Regions from separate parts of the Streptacidiphilus sp. MAP12-20 genome, predicted to be linked through region 2. Evidence: riboswitches for the same ligand, from Rfam matches in the RefSeq annotation. Region 2 holds a riboswitch; each other region holds the start of a gene.

Region 1 (7,013 bases), on a different contig from region 2:
GTCTTGATGAGCACGATGGCGGTGATCACGGAGAGTCTCCTGTCGGCGAGGGCGGGCCCTGCACATGCTAGTGCCGCCGCTCTAGTGTCGCCGGTGCCTCAGGCGGGCGAGGGCGGTGGTGAGCCCCAGGCCGCCGGGACGGCGGGCGCGGTAACGGAAGAGCAGCCAGGTGAAGGCGAGTCCGCCGGTGAAGCCGATCAGGTGCGCCGCATAGGCGACGCCCGGCACGGCGGGGTCGGTGGCCTGGACGGAGAGCCACTGCACCGCGAACCAGAAGCCCAGGACCAGCCAGGCGGGGAAGCGCAGCGGCAGGAAGAGCAGCAGCGGGATCAGGCTGGTGATCCTGGCCCGGGGATACAGGCACAGGTACGCGCCGAGGACCCCCGCGATCGCGCCCGAGGCGCCCACCAGCGTCTGTGTGGCGCCGGGGCTGCCCGCCTCGAAGATCGCGTAGCCGTAGGTCGCCAGGTAGCCGAGCGCGACATAGAGGAGCAGGAAGGCCAGCGGCCCGACCCGCTCCTCCACCATCGCGCCGAAGACGAAGAGAAAGAGCATGTTGCCGGCCAGGTGCAGCCAGCCGCCGTGGACGAACATGGCGGTGAGCACGGAGAGCGCGGGCACTTTCGGCAGCCCGCTGTCCGCCGCGCAGCGGTGCGGCAGATGGAGTGGGCGGGCCGCGTTGTGGAGCAGTTCCGCGGGGATCACGCCCCAGCGGTGGTAGTACGCGGTCTGCGCGCAGGCGCGGGCGGTGCCGGAGCCGTAGAAGGGGTCCAGGCCGGAGACCGGGCCGACCAGGAAGACGAGCACGCACAGGGCGATCAGCCCGTACGTCACCACCGGCAGGTAGGGCACGGGGCGGGGAACGCTTTCCGGAATTGCCAGGCTCACCATGGGCAAAGCATTCCTTGTCAGGACGAATCTGACACCCGTCCACTGGGGCGTGTGGGGGACGGTGCCCGCGCCCAGCGCGGAGGCCATAGGGTTTCCCAGGTAGACACCGACGAGAGGATCTCGCCATGGCCGTTCCCCTTCCCACCGAGGGGACCAGGTGGCGCTGCACGCTCTGTGGCAACCTGACCCGCTTCGACGTCACCCGTTCTTCCCGGGTCGTCGAGTTCGTCCACCTGGACCTGGCCGGTGAGCCGAACATCGAGGAGCGCGAGGTCCTGAGCGAGACCGTCGAGTCGGTCCGCTGCCGCTGGTGCAACGCCGTCGACCAGATCGAGCTGGTGGACCGTCCCGGCGCGGCTGCGGAGGCGGCGGAGCAGGCGAAGCGGGACTGACCCTTCCCCGGCCTCCGGCCGGGTGAGGACGTGATCGTGGCGAAGTGACAGGTGGGGGGCGACAGCGGGGAGAATGGCGGTCCGGGCGGTGGGGACCCCCGGAGCGGATCGGAGCAGAGCACGTGGAGCAGCGAGATCAGGCGCAGGCACAGGCGCCCGACGCGGGCGGCGAACTCGCCGCGCCCGACGCGGCCCTGCCTGCTGCGGCCCTGCCCGAGCCGCCGATGCCTCCGCTTCCGCCGGACGCCCAGGAATCGCTGCTTCAGGAGCATGGGCCCGACCTGGGCGGCGAACTCGCGGCGCCCGAACCGACCCTCCCTCCTGCTGCCGCCCAGCCCGCGCCGCCGCAGGTCCCGGGGCCACCTGCGCCTCCGGAATCCGCGGCCTCGGACTCCGCGGCGCCCGACGCGGCCCTCCCTGCTACTGCAGAGCCCGCGCCGCCGCAGGCGCCGGGGACACCTGCGCCTCCCGCATCGCCGGCACCTCCCGTGCCACCGCAGGCACCTGACTCTCCGGCCCCCGAATCCCCCGACTCCGCCGCGAGCGAGGCCGCGCCCGCGTCCGCTGCCGCCGAGGCGTTGGAGCGGCCGCTTCCGGAAGGCGTGCGCAAGCGGGTCGTCGGGATCGCCGCGGACGGTCTGGGCGCGCTCACGCCCGCCGAGTTGCCGGCCAGGCTGCGCCCGTACGTGAAGTTCACCCGCGAGGCCAGGGTCAAGCGCGGGGCCACCGCCATCGCCGCCGCGCTGGAGACCGAGCCCGGCTTCCGCTCGCGGATCGCGGAGCGTGTGCGCCAGGGGCAGCCCGATCTGGTGGCCGCGCTGGAGGCGGGGACCGTGCCCGCCGCCGCCGACCCGCAGGACGTCGCCGCCGCCGCATACCTGCTGCGGACGGCCGGCTGGGCCCGGATCGTCGGCGAGGTCGGCGAAGTCGTCGAGCGGGCCGAGCACGAGGGCCACGCCGCCGAGTCGGCCCGGCTGGCCGAGAAGCTCCAGGGCGAGCTCGCCGAGCTGCGCGCCGCCGCGCGGACGGACGCCGAGCGGGCCAAGGCCGAGCTGGAGTCCGCCAAGAAGGAGGGGGACAGCCTCCGCCGTCAGCTGCGTTCGCTCGCCGCCGACACCAAGCGCGCCGAGGCGGCGACCCGCAAGGCCACCGTCGAGCTGGAGGCGCTGCGCGCCACCGGGGCAACGGAACGCGGCGCGCAGGACAGTGAGGTGCGCCGACTCAAGCACCGCGTCGGCGAGTTGGAGGCGGCGCTGGAGGCGTCCCGCCGCGCCGCGCGGGAGGGCCGCTCCGCGGAGGAGATCCGGCTGCGGCTGCTGCTCGACACCGTGGTGCAGGGCGCACAAGGGCTCCAGCGCGAGCTCGGGCTCGCGCCGCTCAGCGGGCGTCCGGCCGATTCGGTCGAGGCCGTCTCCCCGGTCGCCGCCTCCCCGCACGACGTCGCGCGTCGCGCGATCGAGGGCGACGACCCGGCGCTGCTGGAGCAGTTGCTGCAGCTGCCGCAGGTGCACCTGGTGGTCGACGGCTACAACGTGACCAAGACCGGCTGGCCGGACATGCCGCTGGACCGGCAGCGGCAGCAACTCCTGCGTGGTCTGGGTCTGCTGGCGGTGCAGACCGGCGCCGAGGTGACCTGTGTGTTCGACGGGCAGGATCTGGACGGGCCGATCCCGATGGCGCCGCCGCCGCGCGGGGTCCGGGTGCTGTTCAGCCGGACCGGCGAGACGGCCGACGAGCTGATCCGCCGACTCGTGCGCGCCGAGCCGGAGGGCCGGCCGGTCGTGGTGGTCTCCACGGACCGCGAAGTCGCCGATGGAGTACGCAAATCGGGCGCAAGGCCCGTTCCGTCCACGATGCTTCTGCGGCGCCTGATCCGATCCTGAGCTGCGATCTTGAGGCTTTGTTAAGAGAGAGGGCTGCCGGGGGAGACAACAGGCCCCGTGGCTCACTATCCTCAGCTCTCAACGTCCGTACTCGTGTTCTCTCTTCGTGCATGCGGGCGTTTCCGCGTGTGAAGGGATTGCATTCGTCGTGGCTTCTCACCGCCGTCTTCGCCAGGCCAGCCGTGCCCGCGTCTCCGTGCTGACCGCAGCTGCGGCGACCGTCGTGGCCCTCTCGGCCCAGACCGCCGCCCAGGCGGCCCCGGCGATCTCGACAAAGGACGCGCAGGCGCAGGTCGACGCGGACCAGAAGGCCGCCTCCGGCATCACCGAGAAGTACAACAACGCGCACACCCAGCAGCAGGCGCTGCAGGCGCGGGTGGCGATCCTTCAGGACGAGATCGCCCGGCAGCAGGCGCAGGTCAACAACGAGCTGGCCAACCTCGGCCAGATCGCCAACGCCCAGTACGCCACGGGCGCGGTCGACCCGACGGTGCAGCTGATGCTCTCCAGCGACCCGAGCACCTTCCTGCAGAAGGCCGGGGCCGAGAGCGAGCTCACCGCCAGCCAGACCGGTTCGCTGGAGCAGCTGGTCGCCCAGCAGGCCACGCTCAACCGGGAGAAGGCCCAGGCCGCCGCCGAGCTCGCGCAGGAGCAGACGCTGCTTCAGCAGATGAGCACGCAGAAGACGCAGGCGCTGGCCAAGCTCAAGCACGCGCAGTCGGTCCTCGACGCGCTCACCCCGACCCAGCGCGCGGCCGTCACCGGTGGTGGCGGCTACGGCTCGACCCCCTCCGGCGGCAGCTACAGCGGACACATCGACCTCAGTGGCATATCCGCGGCCGCGCGTACGGCGATGGAGGCGGCGATGAGCCGCATAGGCAGGACGCCCTACCTGTGGGGCGGCTCCACCCCGGCAGGCATGGACTGCTCGGGCATGGTGATGTGGGCCTACGCCCAGGCGGGCGTCTCGCTGCCGCACTCCTCCTACGCGGATGAGTCGGTGGGCAGTTACGTGCCGAGCCTGGCGGACGCGAAGCCCGGTGACATCATCGTGATGGAGAGCGGCGCGCACGTCGGCCTCTACGCCGGCAACGGGATGCTGCTCAACGCCCCGCAGTACGGCTACGACGTCACGGTGCAGCCGATGTCCTACTTCGGCGGCATTGTGGCGATCCGTCGGATCTGACACGCCGACGGCTCTGTGAGTCAGCTCACACGCAAGTGACTCCTGGTGCGCGAATGACCGATTTGACCACCATGTCGTCGGCGTCCGGTCATGTTGTGACTACAGAGCGTCCATGAGCTGACGAGTCGTCGAAAGTGATGAGAGTTTTTACTGACAAGGATTTGAACCGATCACGGTTGGGTTACTAGGGTCATGGCCTGAACCACCGTGCGGTCGTTCGCCCAACCCGGGCGGCAGCGGAGGTTACCGTCGAGTTCGACGAAGCGGCAGGGCCGACCACGGAGACGTGCGGAGCCCGTACTGGGGAAGCCGTCGAGTCGGAGCCGGGGAACCAATTCCCCCGGGGTGAATCGACGCCAGGACGGCCCGGTGCGATCCCGGGTCCGTGAGGCGTCGTAGGGCCGACTTCCTGGCCCGAACCCGTCAGCTCACCCGGTAGGCGGACGTAGGAAGAAGGAGCTCGCCTTCGTGGCGTCCCATCGTCGTCCCAAGTCCCCCAGTCGTGCGCGCATATCCGTGCTGACGGCCGCCGCCGCCACCGCTGTCGCGGTGTCCGCGCAGAGCGCGCAGGCCGCGCCGAAGCCGACCACGGACCAGCTCAGGGCTCAGCTCCAGCAGCTGAACACCGAGTCCGACCAGGCGATCCAGAAGTACGACGCGGCCCAGGCCCAGCTGAAGACCCAGCAGGCCGCGGTCAACACGCTGCAGGACCAGATCGCGCGCTCCCAGGCGGCCGTGAACACCAAGATGGACGCCCTGGGCCAGGTCGCGAACGCCCAGTACGCCAACGGCTCCGTCGACCCGACCGTGCAGTTGCTTCTCTCGTCGACGCCGGACCAGTACCTGAACCAGGCGTCCTCGCTCGGTCAGATCACGGACAACCAGGCGACCGAGATCAAGGCGCTCCAGAGCGAGCAGCACACGCTCGACTCGGAGAAGGCCACGGCGGAGCAGACGCTCCAGCAGATCGAGGCCACCAACAAGCAGCTGGCCGCCAACAAGGCCGAGGTCCAGAAGAAGATCGCTGCGGCGCAGTCGCTGCTCGACTCGATGACCGCCGCCCAGAAGGCCGCTCTCGCCGCCGCCGGCAACCAGGGCAGCACCGCCGCCAGCCGCGGCACGGGCTCGACCGGTCGGCCCAACCTCGGCAGCGCCAAGGCGGGCAACAGCGTCGAGGCCGCCGCCTTCGCCGCCGCGCAGACGCGTCTCGGCGACAACTACGTCTGGGGCGCCACCGGCCCGAACGAGTTCGACTGTTCCGGTCTCATGGAGTGGGCCTACGCCCAGGCCGGCGTCTCCATCGGCCGCAGCACCTACGACCAGATCAACTCCGGCACCCCGGTGGCCTCCGAGGCCGACCTGCAGGTGGGCGACCTGGTCTTCTTCAACGGCAACTCGCACGTCGGCATGTACGCCGGCAACGGCATGGTGCTGCACGCACCGCACACCGGAACCGTCGTCAAGTTCGAGCAGATGAGCTGGATCGGCTCCGTCTACGCGATGCGCCACATCTGAGCACGCGCTCTTCCGCGAGAGCCCGCCGTCGACCTGTCGACGGCGGGCTCTCGTGTTGCTGCTCCGTTCCTGGTCCAGCCGTTCACTCGGACGGGCGTGCGGCGGTGAGTCCCTTCGAGGCGTGTCGGCCCCGGTTCGGGCCCCCCGCTCCGCTGCGACCTGCTGATTCGTTCGTTTGGGCGGGATTCGCTGCCATTTTTCAGGCTCTGGGAGCTTGGACTGCTTCTGTCCCACTCGCTAGCGTCTGCGGTCGGTCGTCGTCCCCGAGGAGCGGAGAGCGAGCAGGTGGCGTCCCATCGACGAGGAAAACCGGTCGGCCCGTCCGTGCTGTCCCGAGCGGCGATCACGGTCGCAGCGGCGACGGCCGCGATGCTGTCGGCTCCCGGCGGGGCCGACGCGCTGCCGGGGCCGTCCGGCGGCAGTGGTGCGGGCGCAGGTTCGAGCGGGGGGCCGGGGAGCCCCGAGGACGTGCGGCGGCAGGTCGACGCGCTCTACGCGCAGGCCGAGGCGGCGGGCCAGCGGGCCGACAGCGCGCAGGAGCAGGAGGCCGCGCTGCTGCGCCGGGCCGCCCTGCTCCAGCAGCAGCTCGCCGAGGAGCAGCAGCGGGCCAACGCCGTCGCCGCGCGGCTCGGCGCGCTGGCGAGCGCCGAGTACCAGCGCGGCGGCGGGATGGACCCGGTGGTGCAGCTGATGTTCAGCGCCCACCCGGAGGAGTACCTCAGCCGCGCCGCCTCCCTGGACCAGGCGGACGCGAGCACGGCGGCGGAGCTCGGTCGGCTCCGCTCCTACGAGCGAGAGCTGGAGCAGGGCCGGGCGGAGGCCCTGGATCAGTACGCCGAGCTGGAGCAGCTGCGGCGGTCGATCGCGACCGGCAAGGCCGAGGCGCAACGTCGGCTTGGCCGGGCTCGGGCGCTGCTCGGCTCGCTGACGGCCGGTCAGCGCGACCAGCTGCAGCAGCAGGAGGACGCCGCCGCGCAGCTGGCCGCGCAGGCGGCGGGGACGCCGTTGCCGATCGGCGAGGGGCCGGCGAGCGCGCGCGCGATGCTGGCCCTGGCGGCCGCACGCAGCGCGGTGGGGCTGCCTTATGTCTACGGAGCGACGGGCCCCGGCGCCTTCGACTGCTCCGGTCTGATGTACTGGGCCTGG
Region 2 (7,013 bases):
CATGCGCAGCGATCTTGAACGGTCCGGGCCCGGAGCGATTCACCCCCTGTTGGCCGGGCGGTTCAGCCCTGACAAGTTCGACCCGTTTGGGGCCGTGGACGACGAGGCCCTCGCGCTGCTGCTGGAGGCCGCGCGCTGGGCGCCCTCCGCAGGGAACTCGCAGCCGTGGGGCTTCTTCGCGGCCCGGCCGGGGGAGTCGGGACATGCTCGGGTGCTGCGCCACCTCGCCCCCAGCTCCGCCCGCTGGGCGACCGACGCGGGCCTGCTCGTGGTCACGCTGACGCGCCGTTGGGTCGGCGATCCGGGGATCACGTATTCCGAGTTCGCCGACTACGACCTCGGTCAGGCGGCGGCCCACCTGACCGTCCAGGCGCAGGCGCTGGGCCTCGCCACCCACCAGTTCCGCGCCTTCGACCTCGACGGCCTCACCGAGGAGCTCCGCCCCGATCCCGGCTGGGCGATCGTCTCCATGATCGCGATCGGCCGCACGGCGGAGGAACCCGCCCTGACGCGCGACCGCCGCGCCGTCGCCGACCTCTGCGCGGCCCCCTGGGCCGAGTCGGCCCGAGTGTAGGTCACCGTCAGACTGTTTTCCCCGGGCTTTCCGCAAAGGCCTTTCGGCCGTCGGAGCCGATTTGTCAGTGGTGGGTCGTACGGTTGGTGCCGTGAGACCCATCACCGATCTTCAGCGGTCCGTGGCGCCCTTCGAGGTCGTCAGTCCCTACCAGCCCAACGGAGACCAGCCCACTGCCATCGCGGAGCTGGAGCGCCGCGTCCGCGCGGGCGAGAAGGACGTCGTGCTGCTCGGCGCCACCGGCACGGGCAAGTCCGCCACGACGGCGTGGATGATCGAGAAGCTGCAGCGCCCCACGCTCGTGATGGCGCCGAACAAGACGCTCGCCGCCCAGCTGGCGAACGAGTTCCGCGAGCTGCTGCCGAACAACGCGGTCGAGTACTTCGTCTCGTACTACGACTACTACCAGCCCGAGGCCTACATCGCGCAGACGGACACCTACATCGAGAAGGACTCCTCGATCAACGAGGAGGTCGAGCGGCTGCGCCACTCGGCCACCAACTCGCTGCTGACCCGGCGCGACGTGATCGTGGTCGCCTCCGTCTCCTGCATCTACGGCCTCGGCACGCCGCAGGAGTACGTCGACCGGATGGTCCAGCTCAAGGTCGGCGACGAGATCGACCGCGACGCGCTGCTGCGCCGCTTCGTCGAGATCCAGTACAACCGCAACGACGTCGCCTTCACCCGCGGCACCTTCCGAGTCCGCGGCGACACGATCGAGATCTTCCCGGTCTACGAGGAGCTCGCCATCCGGATCGAGATGTTCGGCGACGAGATCGAGGCGCTGAGCACGCTGCACCCGCTGACCGGCGAGGTCATCAGCGAGGACGAGCAGCTGCACGTCTTCCCCGCCTCGCATTACGTCGCCGGCGCGGAGCGGATGGAGCGCGCCATCACCGGGATCGAGGCGGAGCTGGAGACGACGCTCGCCACGATGGAGAAGCAGGGCAAGCTGCTGGAGGCCCAGCGGCTGCGCATGCGCACGACGTACGACATCGAGATGATGCGGCAGATCGGCACCTGCTCGGGCATCGAGAACTACTCCCGGCACATCGACGGCCGCGATCCGGGCACCGCGCCGAACACCCTGATGGACTTCTTCCCTGAGGACTTCCTCCTGGTCATCGACGAGTCCCACGTCACCGTGCCGCAGATCGGCGCGATGTACGAGGGCGACGCCTCGCGCAAGCGCGCGCTCGTCGAGCACGGCTTCCGGCTGCCCTCGGCGATGGACAACCGCCCGCTGAAATGGGAGGAGTTCGTCGAGCGCATCGGCCAGACGGTCTACCTCTCGGCCACTCCCGGCGCCTACGAGCTCTCCCGAGGCGACGGCCAGGTCGAGCAGATCATCCGGCCCACCGGCCTGATCGACCCCGAGGTCGTCGTCAAGCCGACGGAGGGCCAGATCGACGATCTGATCCATGAGATCAGGCTGCGCACCGAGAAGGACGAGCGCGTCCTGGTCACCACGCTGACCAAGAAGATGTCCGAGGATCTGACGGACTACATGCTGGAGCTCGGCATCCGGGTCCGGTACCTGCACAGCGATGTCGACACGCTGCGCCGGATCGAACTGCTGCGCCAGCTGCGCGCCGGCGACTACGACGTGCTGATCGGCATCAACCTGCTGCGCGAGGGCCTCGACCTGCCCGAGGTCTCCCTCGTCGCGATCCTCGACGCCGACAAGGAGGGCTTCCTCCGGTCGCCCACCTCGCTGATCCAGACGATCGGCCGCGCCGCCCGTAACGTCTCCGGCCAGGTCCACATGTACGCCGACCGGATCACCCCGGCGATGGACCGCGCCATCTCCGAGACCAACCGCCGCCGTGAGATCCAGCAGGCCTACAACGCCGAGCACGGGATCGACCCGCAGCCGCTGCGCAAGAAGATCGGCGACATCCTCGACTCCCTCGCCCGCGAGGACATGGACACCGCCGAGCTGCTCAGCACGGGCTACCGCCAGTCCGGCACGGGCGGCGGCAAGGGCCAGAAGGCACCGGTCCCGGCCCTCGGCGCGAAGGCAGCGGCAGCGGCCGGCAAGAAGGGTGCCAAGAGCCTGCCTGCGGCCGAGCTGGCCGATCTCATCGGCGAACTGACGGACCGAATGCACGCCGCTGCGGCTGAGCTGCAGTTCGAAGTCGCGGCCCGGCTGCGCGACGAGGTCAACGAGCTCAAGAAGGAGTTGCGCCAGATGCGCGAAGCGGGCATCGCCTGACCGGATGGCCCGCTGATCGGCCCCGGCGGGTCCGTGCTGATCCGTTCCCACGCGACCCCCAGGTCGTAAGGTTCAAGCCTAGGGATGAGAGGCCGCGGCGGCCGACGCCGCGGATCGATTCGGGGAGGGCCGAGCCATGTCGGTGAGCTTGAGCAAGGGGCAGAGTGTCAGCCTGGATAAGGCGGCGGGCGGCGGCTCGCTGACGGTGGTCCGGATGGGCCTCGGGTGGCAGGCCGCGCCCCGCCGCGGGCTCTTCGGGATGCGCCGCCGCGAGATCGATCTGGACGCCTCGGCCGTCCTCTACGCGGGCGGCTCGCTGGCGGATGTCGTCTTCTTCCAGCACCTGGTCAGCAACGACGGCTCGGTCCGCCACACCGGCGACAACCTGGTCGGCGGCAGCGGCGGCGAGGACGACGAGTCGATCATGGTGGATCTGCACCGGGTTCCGAAGAAGATCACCCAGATCGTCTTCACCGTGAACTCGTACAACGGCCAGAGCTTCCAGGAGGTCCAGCGGGCCCACTGCCGCCTGGTCGACGAGATCAAGGGCCAGGAGCTGGCCCGCTACACGCTCGACGGCGGCGGCGCCCACACCGGCCAGGTCATGGCCAAGGTCTACCGGGACGCGAACGATGGTTGGCAGATGGCCGCGATCGGCGTGCCGGCGCAGGGGAGGACCTTCCAGGACATGCTTCCGGTGATCGAGCAGAGCCTGTGAGATAGCCCTCAATCGTAGGGAGAATGTTTGGTTGCGGTCATTCAATCTGCCTAACCTGCGCAGGTCCGCTCCCATCGACGGACCCCAGCGTCGGGACGCCGAATCCTGCCCCTCGCCGCCGGGTCTACGAACACCACGGGCCGGAGCGGGGGAACCAGGTGCACGCTGCCTCGCCATGTCGCGAGGCTTGGGGTGAAGCCGCGTCCGCGCGGCCGGGCTACTCTCACGGCCCGAATCCGACAGCTCACCTCGCAGGCGTCGGAGAGGCGCCATGCATCCCACCCTGTCGACCCCTGCCCGCATACTCACGTTCGGCGCCGTGCCGGCCCTGCTTCTCGGCGCGGCTTTCGTGCCGCAGGCCCAGGCGAGCACCCCGCGCGTCAGCGAGACCGGCCTGTCCGCCACTGTCAGCGGCAAGACCGCCACCGCGACCGTCAAGGTCAGCGCGACCTCCTGCGTGACCGTGCGCAGCCTCGGTGTGGCCGTCCGCGACGCGGCCGGCAACAACCTGGACTTCCCGCAGTGGCGCAGCAACGCGCGGATCTGCCCCTCCGGCCTGACCTTCCACGCGGGCACGCGGACCTTCGCCCCCGGCCACTACACGATGATGGGCGCCTACCTCGACGCCAGCGGCTGGCACAACCTGACCGCGAAGACGCTGACCATCGGCTCCAGCTCGACCCCGACCCCGGCCCCGAAGCCCACGCCGACCCCCACGCCGACGCCGAAGCCCACGCCGACTCCGGTGCCCGCCCCGAGCGGTGGCAGCGCGATCCCGGCCGGCGTCGCCTCCTCCACCACCCCGATCTGGTCCGACGAGTTCAACGGTCCGATCAACTGGGGCCAGCGCTGGGTCGGCGACAGCTCCTCCTCCTACCAGTACGGCAACCACAACCCCAACGACAACAAGCTCGACTGGCTGGACACCAACGACGTCACCGTCGCGAACGGCGTGGCCACCTTCACGGCCCAGCCCAGCTCGCACACGCTGGAGAACGGCAAGCAGGCGTGGACGACCGGCATGCTGACGACCGAGGGCTCCAAGGAGGGCTTCCAGGTCAAGACCGGCGACTACGTCGAGGCCCGGATGAAGCTCCCCACCGGTGTGGGCGCCTGGCCGGCCCTGTGGACGTGGAAGAACGGCAACGGTGAGATCGACTCCTTCGAGTACCACCCGGACAACCCGAACCTGCTGGAGCTCACCAACCACGTCACCTCCGGCTCGAACTACTTCACCGACGCGAACGCGGTGAAGCCGGGCCAGTGGGTCACCATCGGCACCAAGTACGGCGCCAACTCGGTCGACTGGTACGTCAACGGAGTCAAGGTCTACTCGGACGGCAACGGCGTGGGCGCGAACTGGTCTGCCTACCTGATCCTCAACCTGTCGCTCTCGGCCGGCCAGTACCACGCGGCCCCCAGCGGCAGCACGCCGATCACCTTCTCGGCCGACTACATTCGCGTCTACCACTGAGCATCTCTCGGCCTTTGCCTCCCCTTTGCTGTCTTGTTAGCCTGGCAAGGCAAGCGGAGGGGAGTACTCCCTAGAACGACGTCCTCGTCAACACGGCGGTGCCCAGCACCGCCCGGTGGCGTCGGCCCTGCCAGGCAGGGCGGAGGAGACCTCCGGCAGACAGTTGTGCCTGCCGGAGGAGCAGCCGTTCATGGACGCGTCCGTGGCCATGTGGGCCACCACCATCGCCGTACTCGCCGTACTCATCGCCGCCGATTTCTTCATCGGCGGCCGCAAACCCCATGAGGTCTCGCTGCGCGAGGCCGGTCTCTGGACCGTGGTCTGGGTCGTGCTGGCGCTGCTCTTCGGCGGCTTCCTCTGGTGGCACTCGGGCGGCGGCCCGGCGGCGGAGTTCTTCGCCGGGTACATCACCGAGAAGTCGCTCAGCGTCGACAACCTCTTCGTCTTCGTGCTGATCATGGGGAAGTTCGCCGTCCCGCCCGCGTATCAGCAGCGGGTGCTCACGGTGGGCGTGCTGATCGCCCTGGTGTTGCGGGCGATCTTCATCGCGGCGGGTGCGGCCGTCATCGCGAGCTTCTCCTGGATCTTCTTCCTCTTCGGCGCTTTCCTGATCTGGACCGCCTGGAAGCTGATCAAGGAGGCGCGGGCCGATCACGCCGACGACGCCGCCGAGGAGTTCGAGGAGAATGGCTTCCTCAAGGCCGTCGAGCGGCGCTTCCCGGCGACCGAGGGGTATCGGGGCACCAAGCTGCTCGTCGTCGAGAACGGCAAGCGTCTGATCACCCCGATGCTGGTGGTGATGCTGGCGATCGGCAGCACGGACGTGCTCTTCGCGATGGACTCGATCCCCGCGATCTTCGGGCTGACGCAGGATCCGTACATCGTCTTTACCGCGAACGCCTTCGCGCTGATGGGCCTGCGCCAGCTCTACTTCCTGATCGGCGGCCTGCTCAAGAAGCTGGTCCACCTCTCCTACGGGCTCTCGGTGATCCTCGGCTTCATCGGCGTGAAGCTGCTGCTGCACGCCCTGCACGAGGCCGGCGCGCACTGGGCGCCGGAGATCGGCATCCCGTTCTCGCTGGCCTTCATCGTGGTGGTGCTGGCCGTCACGACGATCACGTCGCTGCGGGCCTCGCGTCGGCAGGAGACTCCGCAGCAGGCGCAGCAGGCTGCGGGACGGCTGCCGTGACGGTCGAGGCGGGCTTCCGCCCCGGGATCGCGAGCGTCAGCAGCGCGGCGAGCAGGGCCACCCCGCCGCCGATCACGAAGCCGACCCGGAAGCCGTGGGCGGAGGGCAGCGTGACCGGTCCCAACCGGATGGTCAGGTGCGAGAGCACCACGCCCATCACGGCGGCGGAGGTGGAGGTGCCGATGCTGCGCATCAGGGTGTTGAGGCCGTTGGCGGCGGCGGTCTCGGACGGCGGCACCGCCGACATGATCAGCGCGGGCATCGCCGCGTAGGCGAAGGCGATGCCCGCCCCGATCACGCTGGAGAAGAGCAGCACGCCCCAGACGTGGTGCATCAGCGGAAGCGCCAGGCCGTAGCCGAGGGCGATCACCAGCGCGCCGGTGAGCAGCGAGGCCTTCGGGCCGCGCGCCGCCGAGAGCCGGGCCGAGAGCGGCGAGACGGCCATCATGACCAGTCCGGAGGGGGCGACGACGAGACCGGCCGCCACCATGGACCGGCCGAGCCCGTAACCGGTCGCCTTCGGCAGCTCCAGCAGTTGCGGCACGATCAGCGACATCGCGTACATCGCGAAGCCGACCACGATCGAGGCGACGTTGGTGAGCAGCACCTGACGCCGCATCGTCGTGCGCAGGTCCACGAGCGGCGCGGGCCGCCGCAGTTCCCACCAGGCCCAGACGGCCAGTACGGCGGCGGCCGCCGCGAACATCCCGAGCGTGGTCCCGCTGCCCCAACCCCAGTCGCCGCCCTTGGAGATCCCGAGCAGCAGGCAGAGCAGGCCGGCCGAGAGACCGGCCGCGCCGATCACGTCGAAGCTCCCTCCGGCGCGCAGCGGTGACTCGGGCA
Region 3 (7,013 bases), on a different contig from region 2:
GCTGCTTCGCCACCGCCGGGTCGGCGGCGAACTCCGCGATCGCCGTCCCGTTCGTCTACCAGGGGCACCACTCCAGCGACCTGATGGGCCTGTGGAGCGTGCTCGCCGGCAACACCTTCGACAAGACGGCGCAGAGCACCGTCCAGACCGCACACATCGCCGACGGCACCACCAGCCCGTACGACGGACAGTGCTGCATGGGTCACGAGTTCAACTCGACCGATTCGAGCGGGCTGCGCAGCTCCGCCCTGTACACCTTCGAGGGCTGGATGAACGTCACCGGCAGCCGGGTCGCCATGATGGCACTGGGCAACTTCACTCTGTCCAGCGCCAGTACGGAGAGCCAGTTCCACATCGCCACCCTCGATCTGAAGTACAAGCTGGACCACGGCTACATCTCCGTGGCCCTCAACCAGCCGTCGATCCTGGTCGACGACCACGGCAACCCGTCGGCCGACGGCCCGAACGCCAAGGGCTTCCTCTACGACTGGGACGCCTACGCCAACGTCGGCGGGCCGCAGAGCTGACCCGTTCGACGGAGCACTGATCAGGGCAGGAGGGCCGATGATCCGGCCCTCCTGCCCGGCCTCCCCGGCCTCGGAATTGGTACGGACCATTGACAGGCCCTGAACAGCTCGCGAATCTTGGGGCGACCTATTGAGCCCTCTTCGCCGGGAGGCGATGGATGCGCATGCACATGGGCAGAACCTCCACCCTGTTCACCGCCGGAATGCTGGCCCTCGTCGCGGCCGCGCTGGGCGGCGCCGACGCCGGTCAGGCCGCGCCGAGAGCCGCTGCCACTCGGGCCGTCGCGGCCGCCGCGACAAACCCGATCCAGGTCTACGGGGCCTGGCACTGCAGCAACGACGCCTGTACCTGGGCGACCGTCCGGGACATGACGGACTTCGACCAGAAGAACCACTGGCTCATCGACCGCGGTGACGGCCGTCCCTCCGTCAACCTGGTCATCCTCAGCTTCGTCAACCCGTTGCGGCTGCTCAACGGCACCACCGACAGCGGCGACACCAACGGCGTGCCGAACGGGATGAACCAGGCGGTGGTCAACTACTTCACCAGCCACGGCATCCGCGTCATGCTCTCCATCGGCGGCATCACCTACGCCGGCGACTGGGACACCGCGCTGGCCCAGAACCCCACGCTGCTCGGCCAGAAGGCGGCCGCGGTCGCCACGCAGCTGGGCGTCGGCATGGAGATCGACTACGAGAACAGCTCCAGCCCGAACCTGACGGGACTTCAGTCCTTCATCACCGCCTACCGGGCCGCCCACCCCTACGATGCCACCGGCGCCGATCCGACGGCCCGGCTGACCATCGACGTCGCCGCGGGCGACCGCTGGCTCGTCGGCCTGGACCAGTACGCGACGGCGCATTGGCTCACCACCAGCAACCCCGTGCTGGACTACGCCAACGCGATGGTGCCCAGCAAGCAGCCGTCGACGACCACCGCCGAGTCCAACTGGCAGGAGCACCTGACCGGCAAGTCCACCTACAGCCCGCCGATCCCCCCGCTGGCACCGGCCAAGTTCACCGGCAGCCTCTACATCGCCGAGGGCTCCTCGGTCCGGCCGGAGTGCACCAACTTCTCCACATCGCTGCAGAACTCCACCGGCAGCTGGCTCCAGAGCGCGGCCCCGGCCGGTGCCGGTACGACGCCCGGCCTGCTCGGCTACATGTTCTGGGCGGCCGAGATGCCCTCCACCCGCGGTGTCACCACCGACCCGCCGAACACCTGCCAGGGCGGAGTCGGCGTGGGCGCGACGACCTACGGCATTCCGATTCCGATGCCGGCGCTGCGCCAGAACTGACGACACGACAGGCGGGGCCGCCGCCGTGAAGTCTCCGGCGGACGGCCCCGCCTGATCACGTGGCCGCTGCGGGGGCGGTGAGGACGCGGACTGCGTAGGGGCGGAGGCTGTCCTGGCTGTGCTCGCTGCCGTAGCCGAGCGCGGCGAGCGTGCGGACCAGTGCCTCCGCCATCACCAGCCGGACCGAGGTGCCCGCCGGGGAGTCCGCACCGACCTCCGGGTGGGTGCGCCAGTGCAGCCAGACGCCGCCCACCGCGTCGTCGAAGGCGTCGACCTCCACCTCGACACCGGCCAGGGCCGAGGGCGTGACCTCGTAGGGCTTGGCGTTCAGCCCCGCCGTCAGCAGATCGCGCTCCACGCGCGCCGCCAGCCGCAGCAGCGCGGCCGCGGCCGGTGGAGCCAGCCTCCTCGGCCCCATCGTCGGGCCCGTCGCCGACCCGGTCGACTCGTCCCGGTACTCGCCATCCATGGCACGAGCGTAGAGAAGCCTCCCGTGTCCCCGGGGCCACTCGCGGCATGATCGGAGAAGATCGCATATGCGGGTTCGCCGCCCGCCACCCCGACAAGGAAGGCCCGAGGACCCACCGTGGAGATCAGCTACGTCTGCGAGCCGAGCCCGGACGCCGCCGCCAACGAGGACTTCGTGCTGGCCGGGCCGGGATTCGCCGCCGTCCTCGACGGCGCGACGCCCAGCGGCCTGCCGACCGGCTGCGTCCACGACGTGCCGTGGTTCGTCGCCCGTCTCGGCGCGCAACTCGCGCAGTTCCTGCTGACGCATCCGGGCGAGCCGCTCCCGGAGATCCTGCGGCAGGCCATCCTGCGCACGCGGGATCTGCACCCCGAATGCGACCTGGAGAACCGCGACAGCCCGTCCGCGACGGTCGCCCTGTTCCGCGCGGACGCCGTCGCGGACCGGCTGGACTGCCTGGTCCTGGCGGACTCCCCCATCGTCGTGCGCAGCGCCGACGGCCGGGTGGAACTGATCGAGGACAACAGGATCGACCGCCTGCCCGCCTACGACCGCGAGTCGGTGAGCGCGCTTCGCAACGCCCCCGGCGGGTTCTGGGTCGCCTCCACCCGCCCGGAGGCGGCGGAGCAGGCCGTGACCGCCTCCTTCCCGCTGGCCACCGTCCGGGAGGTGGCGGCGATGACGGACGGCGTCAGCCGTCTGGTCGAACGCTACGGCTGGACCTGGACCGAACTCCTCGACGCCCTCACCACCGACGGACCCGCCCACGCGCTCGCCGCCGTCCGCAAGGCCGAACTCGCGATGCCGGACGGCTCGTTCCGCGGCAAACGCCACGACGACGCGACGGTCCTCCTCGCCCGGCGCTGAACCCGTGCGGGCCTCAGGTGGAGGCAACTCCAGGGGCGCGAGGCTCTGCTCGATGAACTGCCTGCGCGACAAGCCACCCACCCACCCACCAACGTGGCAGGCCGAACGAGCAGGGCCATCCGCACACGGTGGTTTCTCGCGCACGCAGTCAATCGAGCAGAGCCTCGCGCCCCTGGACGTGCAACTACAGCGCGTGCACCGCTAGATGTGCCGCATCGCGTAGATCGAACCGATCTGCGCCATCGGCTCGTAGCGCACGTACGCGCCGGTGTGCGGGGCGTGCAGGATGATGCCGTTGCCCGCGTACATGCCGACGTGCTCGCCGCCGTTGAAGAAGACCAGGTCGCCCACCTGGAGGTTCGCCGTGGAGGTCACCGGCGTGCCGTAGTTGACCTGGTCCCAGGTGGTGCGGCCGAGCTGGTAGCCGGCCTGGGCGTAGGACCACATCATCAGGCCGGAGCAGTCGAACTCGTGCGGGCCGGTCGCGCCCCTCAGGTACGGGTCGCCGATCCGGGACTGCGCGGCACGGAACGCGGCTGCCTCGATCGAGTCGCCCGGCTGGGCGTTGCCGAGGTTCGCCGTCGACCCGTAGCCGTGGCCGCCGCTGATCCCGCCACCGCCGCCCGTCACCGCGGAGAGCTGCCGCGCGGTCAGCGAGTTGAGCAGTTGTTGGGTCTTCTTGACCTTCTCGTCCGCGGCGGCCTTCGCGGCGGCGGCCTCGCGGGTGGTGGCGTCCAGTGCCTGGAGGGCCGCCTCCGCCTGGGCCTTCTCCTTGGAGAGTGTCTGCTCCTCGGACCGCAGGGCGTCGAGCTGCGCGAGCTGGCTGCCCGTCACCTGGTCCATCGCGGACGCCTTGTCCAGGTACTGGCCGGGGTCGGCGGTGAGCATCAGCTGCACCGTCGGGTCGACGGAGCCGTTCTCGTACTGCGACTGCGCGATCGAGCTGACCGACGCGATGAGCTCGTTCACCTTCGCCTGGTGCCGGGAAATCTGGTCCTGCAGCAGCGCGGCCTTCTGCTCCAGCCCCTGCGCCCGCTCCTGCACCTGGTCGTAGGCCTGGACCGCCTTGTCGGCCTGGTTGTTGAGCTGGTCCAGCTGGGCCTTCAACTGCCCCGTCGTCGGGGTGGGCGCGGCGCTGGAGGACTGCGTGGTGAGGGCGACCCCGGTCGCGGCGACAGCGGTGATCATGGATATCCGGGCGCGGTTGCGGCTCGGCGCGGCGGGACGGCGGTGGGACGCCACTCGGGCGGACTCCTTCTTCCTACGTCCGCCTACCGGGTGAGCTGACGGGTTCGGGCCGGAAGTTGGCCCTACGACATCTCACGGCCCCACTTCGACCGACCTGATGCCGATTCACCCCGAGGAAAATGGTTCCCCGGCTCCGATTCAGCGGCCCGGCCGGGGTCGGCCCTGCCGCCTCGTCAGACTCGGCGGTTCCGTCGCGGTCGCCCGGCCTTCGGGCGATCGACGTCGCAACGGTTCGGCCCCGACCCTAGTTGTCCGATCGTGACCATAGCAATATCTGATGGGTCAGATCCTGACCGAATTCCTACCGGACCACGCCAATCGGACACCCTCTCCACCCAGCCGTCCACCGCGCCGTCCACCCCAGGGTGGTGGACCGAGGAAGCGCGCTCAGCGAGCCTGGGGGCATGAGCGCGATGGAGACAGCGGTGCGTGACGTGGTGGCGGGTTGCCTGGCGGTGTTCGCGGTGACGTGGCTCGTGGGCGCGCTGTACTTCGGGGCGCGAAAGTCGGGCGGGCTGCGCCGTTGGCTGGCGGGCGTGCGCGGGTCGCTGCCCGCGCGGCTGGGCCTGATCGCGGGGGTGGGCGTGGTCCTCGCGCTGAGCGGCGGCGGGCGGGGGCCGTTCTGGCGGCATCTGGAGTACTGGCAGCCGCTGCTCGCCGTGGTCGGCGTCGTGGTCGTCGTGGCGTCGACGGCTCTGCTGGTCTGGGCGAGGTGGGTGCTCGGCACCATGTGGGCGAGCGTGCCGCTGGTGCAGGAGCGGCACGAACTGCGGACCAACGGCCCCTATGGCTATGTCCGGCATCCCATCTACACGGGCTTCCTCGGCGTCGTGCTCGGCGGCATGCTCGCCGACGGCTTCGGCGTCTGGGTGCTGATCGCCGCCGTCAGCGTGCCGTGGCTGCTGCACCGGGTGCGCGTCGAGGACCGGCTGATGGCGGCGGAGTTCGGCGAGCAGTACGCCGCCTACCGCCGCCGGGTTCCGGCGCTGCTGCCGTTCACCTCGCGGCGGCGGTAGCGCCCGGCCGCCCCGGGAACGGACGGACGGACGCCCCGTCAGTCCAGCTTCTTCAGCCCCTCCGCCGTGGGCTGGTAGGCGCCGGCCTCAAGGGCGGGGTCGGTGGCCAGGGTCGCGATGGCGGCGCCGATCGCAGCCGGCGAGAGGACCGGGCCGAGTCGGCGGACGAACTCCTCCTCGTCGACGCCCGACCGCTCCGCGTAGGCGTGGACGCCGGAATTCCCCACGCCGCTACCCGGGGTGAGCGGCGGCAGGATGCTGCGGAAGCTGATGCCGAGCCCGCCGCGCGCGGACTCCTCGGCCGCGTAGGCGGTGAGGAACCTGATGGTGGCCTTCGCGCCCGCATAGCCCCCGCTCACCGGCGAGCCGCGCAGCGCGGCGCCGCTGGAGACACTCGCCACGATGCTGCCGGGGTCGAGCGGGAGCGTCAGCGCCTGCCGCGTCCAGTGGAAGGCGTGCTGGACATCGACCTGCCAGTGCCGACTGAAGCTCTCCCAGTCGTACTCCTGGACCGGGCGGCCCAGCGGCACTGCCCCCGCGTTCAGCACGAGGACGCGCGGCCGATACTCGGCGAGCAGCCTCTCGGCGACGGCGGGGTCCGTCGCATCCTCGGCCACGGGGACGAAGTTCGCCCCGAGCCGCTCACGCAACTGCTCCAGTTCGGCCTTGTCACGGGCCACGCCGACGACACGCGCGCCGGCCGCGCACAGGACGGCCGCGGCCTCGCCGCCGAGGCCGCGGCTCGCGCCGGTGACGATCGCGGTGGTGCCGTTGAGATCAGGGACGGTCATGGCCACTCCTTCTCATACATTCAACCTCTTGGTTGAATGTACCTCCCGCGCTAACATTCAGCAATATGGTTGAGCGTTCTTCCGCACCCCTGGATCTCACCTACATGGCCCTGGCCGATCCCACCCGGCGGGCCATCCTGCAGCGCCTGCGCCACACCGAGGCCCGGGTCACCGAGATCGCCGAGCCGCTGCCGATGTCCCTCGCCGCGGTCTCGAAGCACATCATCGTGCTGGAACGCGCGGGCCTGGTCCGACGCGAGATACGCGGACGCGAGCACTATCTGAGCGCGAACCCGCAGCCGCTCGCCGAGGCGGAGCAGTGGATCAGCGAGTACACCCGCTTCTGGGAACGCCGCGCCGACGCCCTGGCGGCGCACCTGGAGGAGCACGCCGCCGAAAGGAGCACGCCGTGACCGAGGCCGTCGTGCGGGTCACCCGCAGCCTGAAGGCCGAGGCGGAGGACGTCTTCGACGCCTGGACCAATGCCGACCGGCTCCAGCAGTGGCTCTGCCCCGACCCTGGCATCGTCGCCGAGGCCGCCTGCGACCCCGTGGTCGGCGGCCGGTACCGCATCGTCAAGATCTTCGAGTCCGGCGCCGACACCGTCACCGGCGAGTACCTCGTCGTGGACCGCCCCCACCGCCTGGTCTTCACCTGGGCCGCCGACAGCACCCACGGCCGTACCACCCAGGTGACGGTCACGCTGCGCCCGGAGGGCGCAGGCGCCACCACCGAGATGACGATCACCCACGAACAGCTCCCCGGCGGCGACTTCCGCGACCGCGCCACGGTGATCT

Evidence for each region. Region 2 has a riboswitch for cyclic di-AMP ahead of ABIA32_RS14830 (family 16 glycosylhydrolase). Riboswitches for the same ligand answer to the same signal wherever they lie in the genome.
Region 1: it holds a riboswitch for cyclic di-AMP, as region 2 does, so the genes downstream of both, ABIA32_RS13140 (NlpC/P60 family protein) here and ABIA32_RS14830 (family 16 glycosylhydrolase) in region 2, are expected to answer to the same signal.
Region 3: it holds a riboswitch for cyclic di-AMP, as region 2 does, so the genes downstream of both, ABIA32_RS32465 (NlpC/P60 family protein) here and ABIA32_RS14830 (family 16 glycosylhydrolase) in region 2, are expected to answer to the same signal.

The regions. Positions count from the first base shown of each region.
Region 1 is NZ_JBGCCK010000008.1:149,477-156,489, forward strand. Features, by position in the region: gene ABIA32_RS13115 (Lrp/AsnC family transcriptional regulator) at 1-29, opposite strand, end outside; gene ABIA32_RS13120 (rhomboid family intramembrane serine protease) at 82-891, opposite strand; gene ABIA32_RS13125 (hypothetical protein) at 1,017-1,283, shown strand; gene ABIA32_RS13130 (NYN domain-containing protein) at 1,406-3,166, shown strand; gene ABIA32_RS13135 (NlpC/P60 family protein) at 3,315-4,352, shown strand; cyclic di-AMP (ydaO/yuaA leader) riboswitch at 4,653-4,810, shown strand; gene ABIA32_RS13140 (NlpC/P60 family protein) at 4,821-5,867, shown strand; gene ABIA32_RS13145 (C40 family peptidase) at 6,153-7,013, shown strand, end outside.
Region 2 is NZ_JBGCCK010000009.1:199,530-206,542, forward strand. Features, by position in the region: gene ABIA32_RS14815 (nitroreductase family protein) at 2-574, shown strand; gene uvrB (excinuclease ABC subunit UvrB) at 666-2,789, shown strand; gene ABIA32_RS14825 (TerD family protein) at 2,926-3,507, shown strand; cyclic di-AMP (ydaO/yuaA leader) riboswitch at 3,594-3,780, shown strand; gene ABIA32_RS14830 (family 16 glycosylhydrolase) at 3,779-4,981, shown strand; gene ABIA32_RS14835 (TerC family protein) at 5,172-6,170, shown strand; gene ABIA32_RS14840 (MFS transporter) at 6,097-7,013, opposite strand, start outside.
Region 3 is NZ_JBGCCK010000039.1:14,688-21,700, reverse strand. Features, by position in the region: gene ABIA32_RS32485 (polysaccharide lyase) at 1-527, shown strand, start outside; gene ABIA32_RS32480 (hypothetical protein) at 698-1,825, shown strand; gene ABIA32_RS32475 (hypothetical protein) at 1,881-2,294, opposite strand; gene ABIA32_RS32470 (protein phosphatase 2C domain-containing protein) at 2,412-3,161, shown strand; gene ABIA32_RS32465 (NlpC/P60 family protein) at 3,363-4,403, opposite strand; cyclic di-AMP (ydaO/yuaA leader) riboswitch at 4,414-4,563, opposite strand; gene ABIA32_RS32460 (isoprenylcysteine carboxylmethyltransferase family protein) at 4,814-5,425, shown strand; gene ABIA32_RS32455 (SDR family oxidoreductase) at 5,464-6,216, opposite strand; gene ABIA32_RS32450 (ArsR/SmtB family transcription factor) at 6,282-6,629, shown strand; gene ABIA32_RS32445 (SRPBCC domain-containing protein) at 6,626-7,013, shown strand, end outside.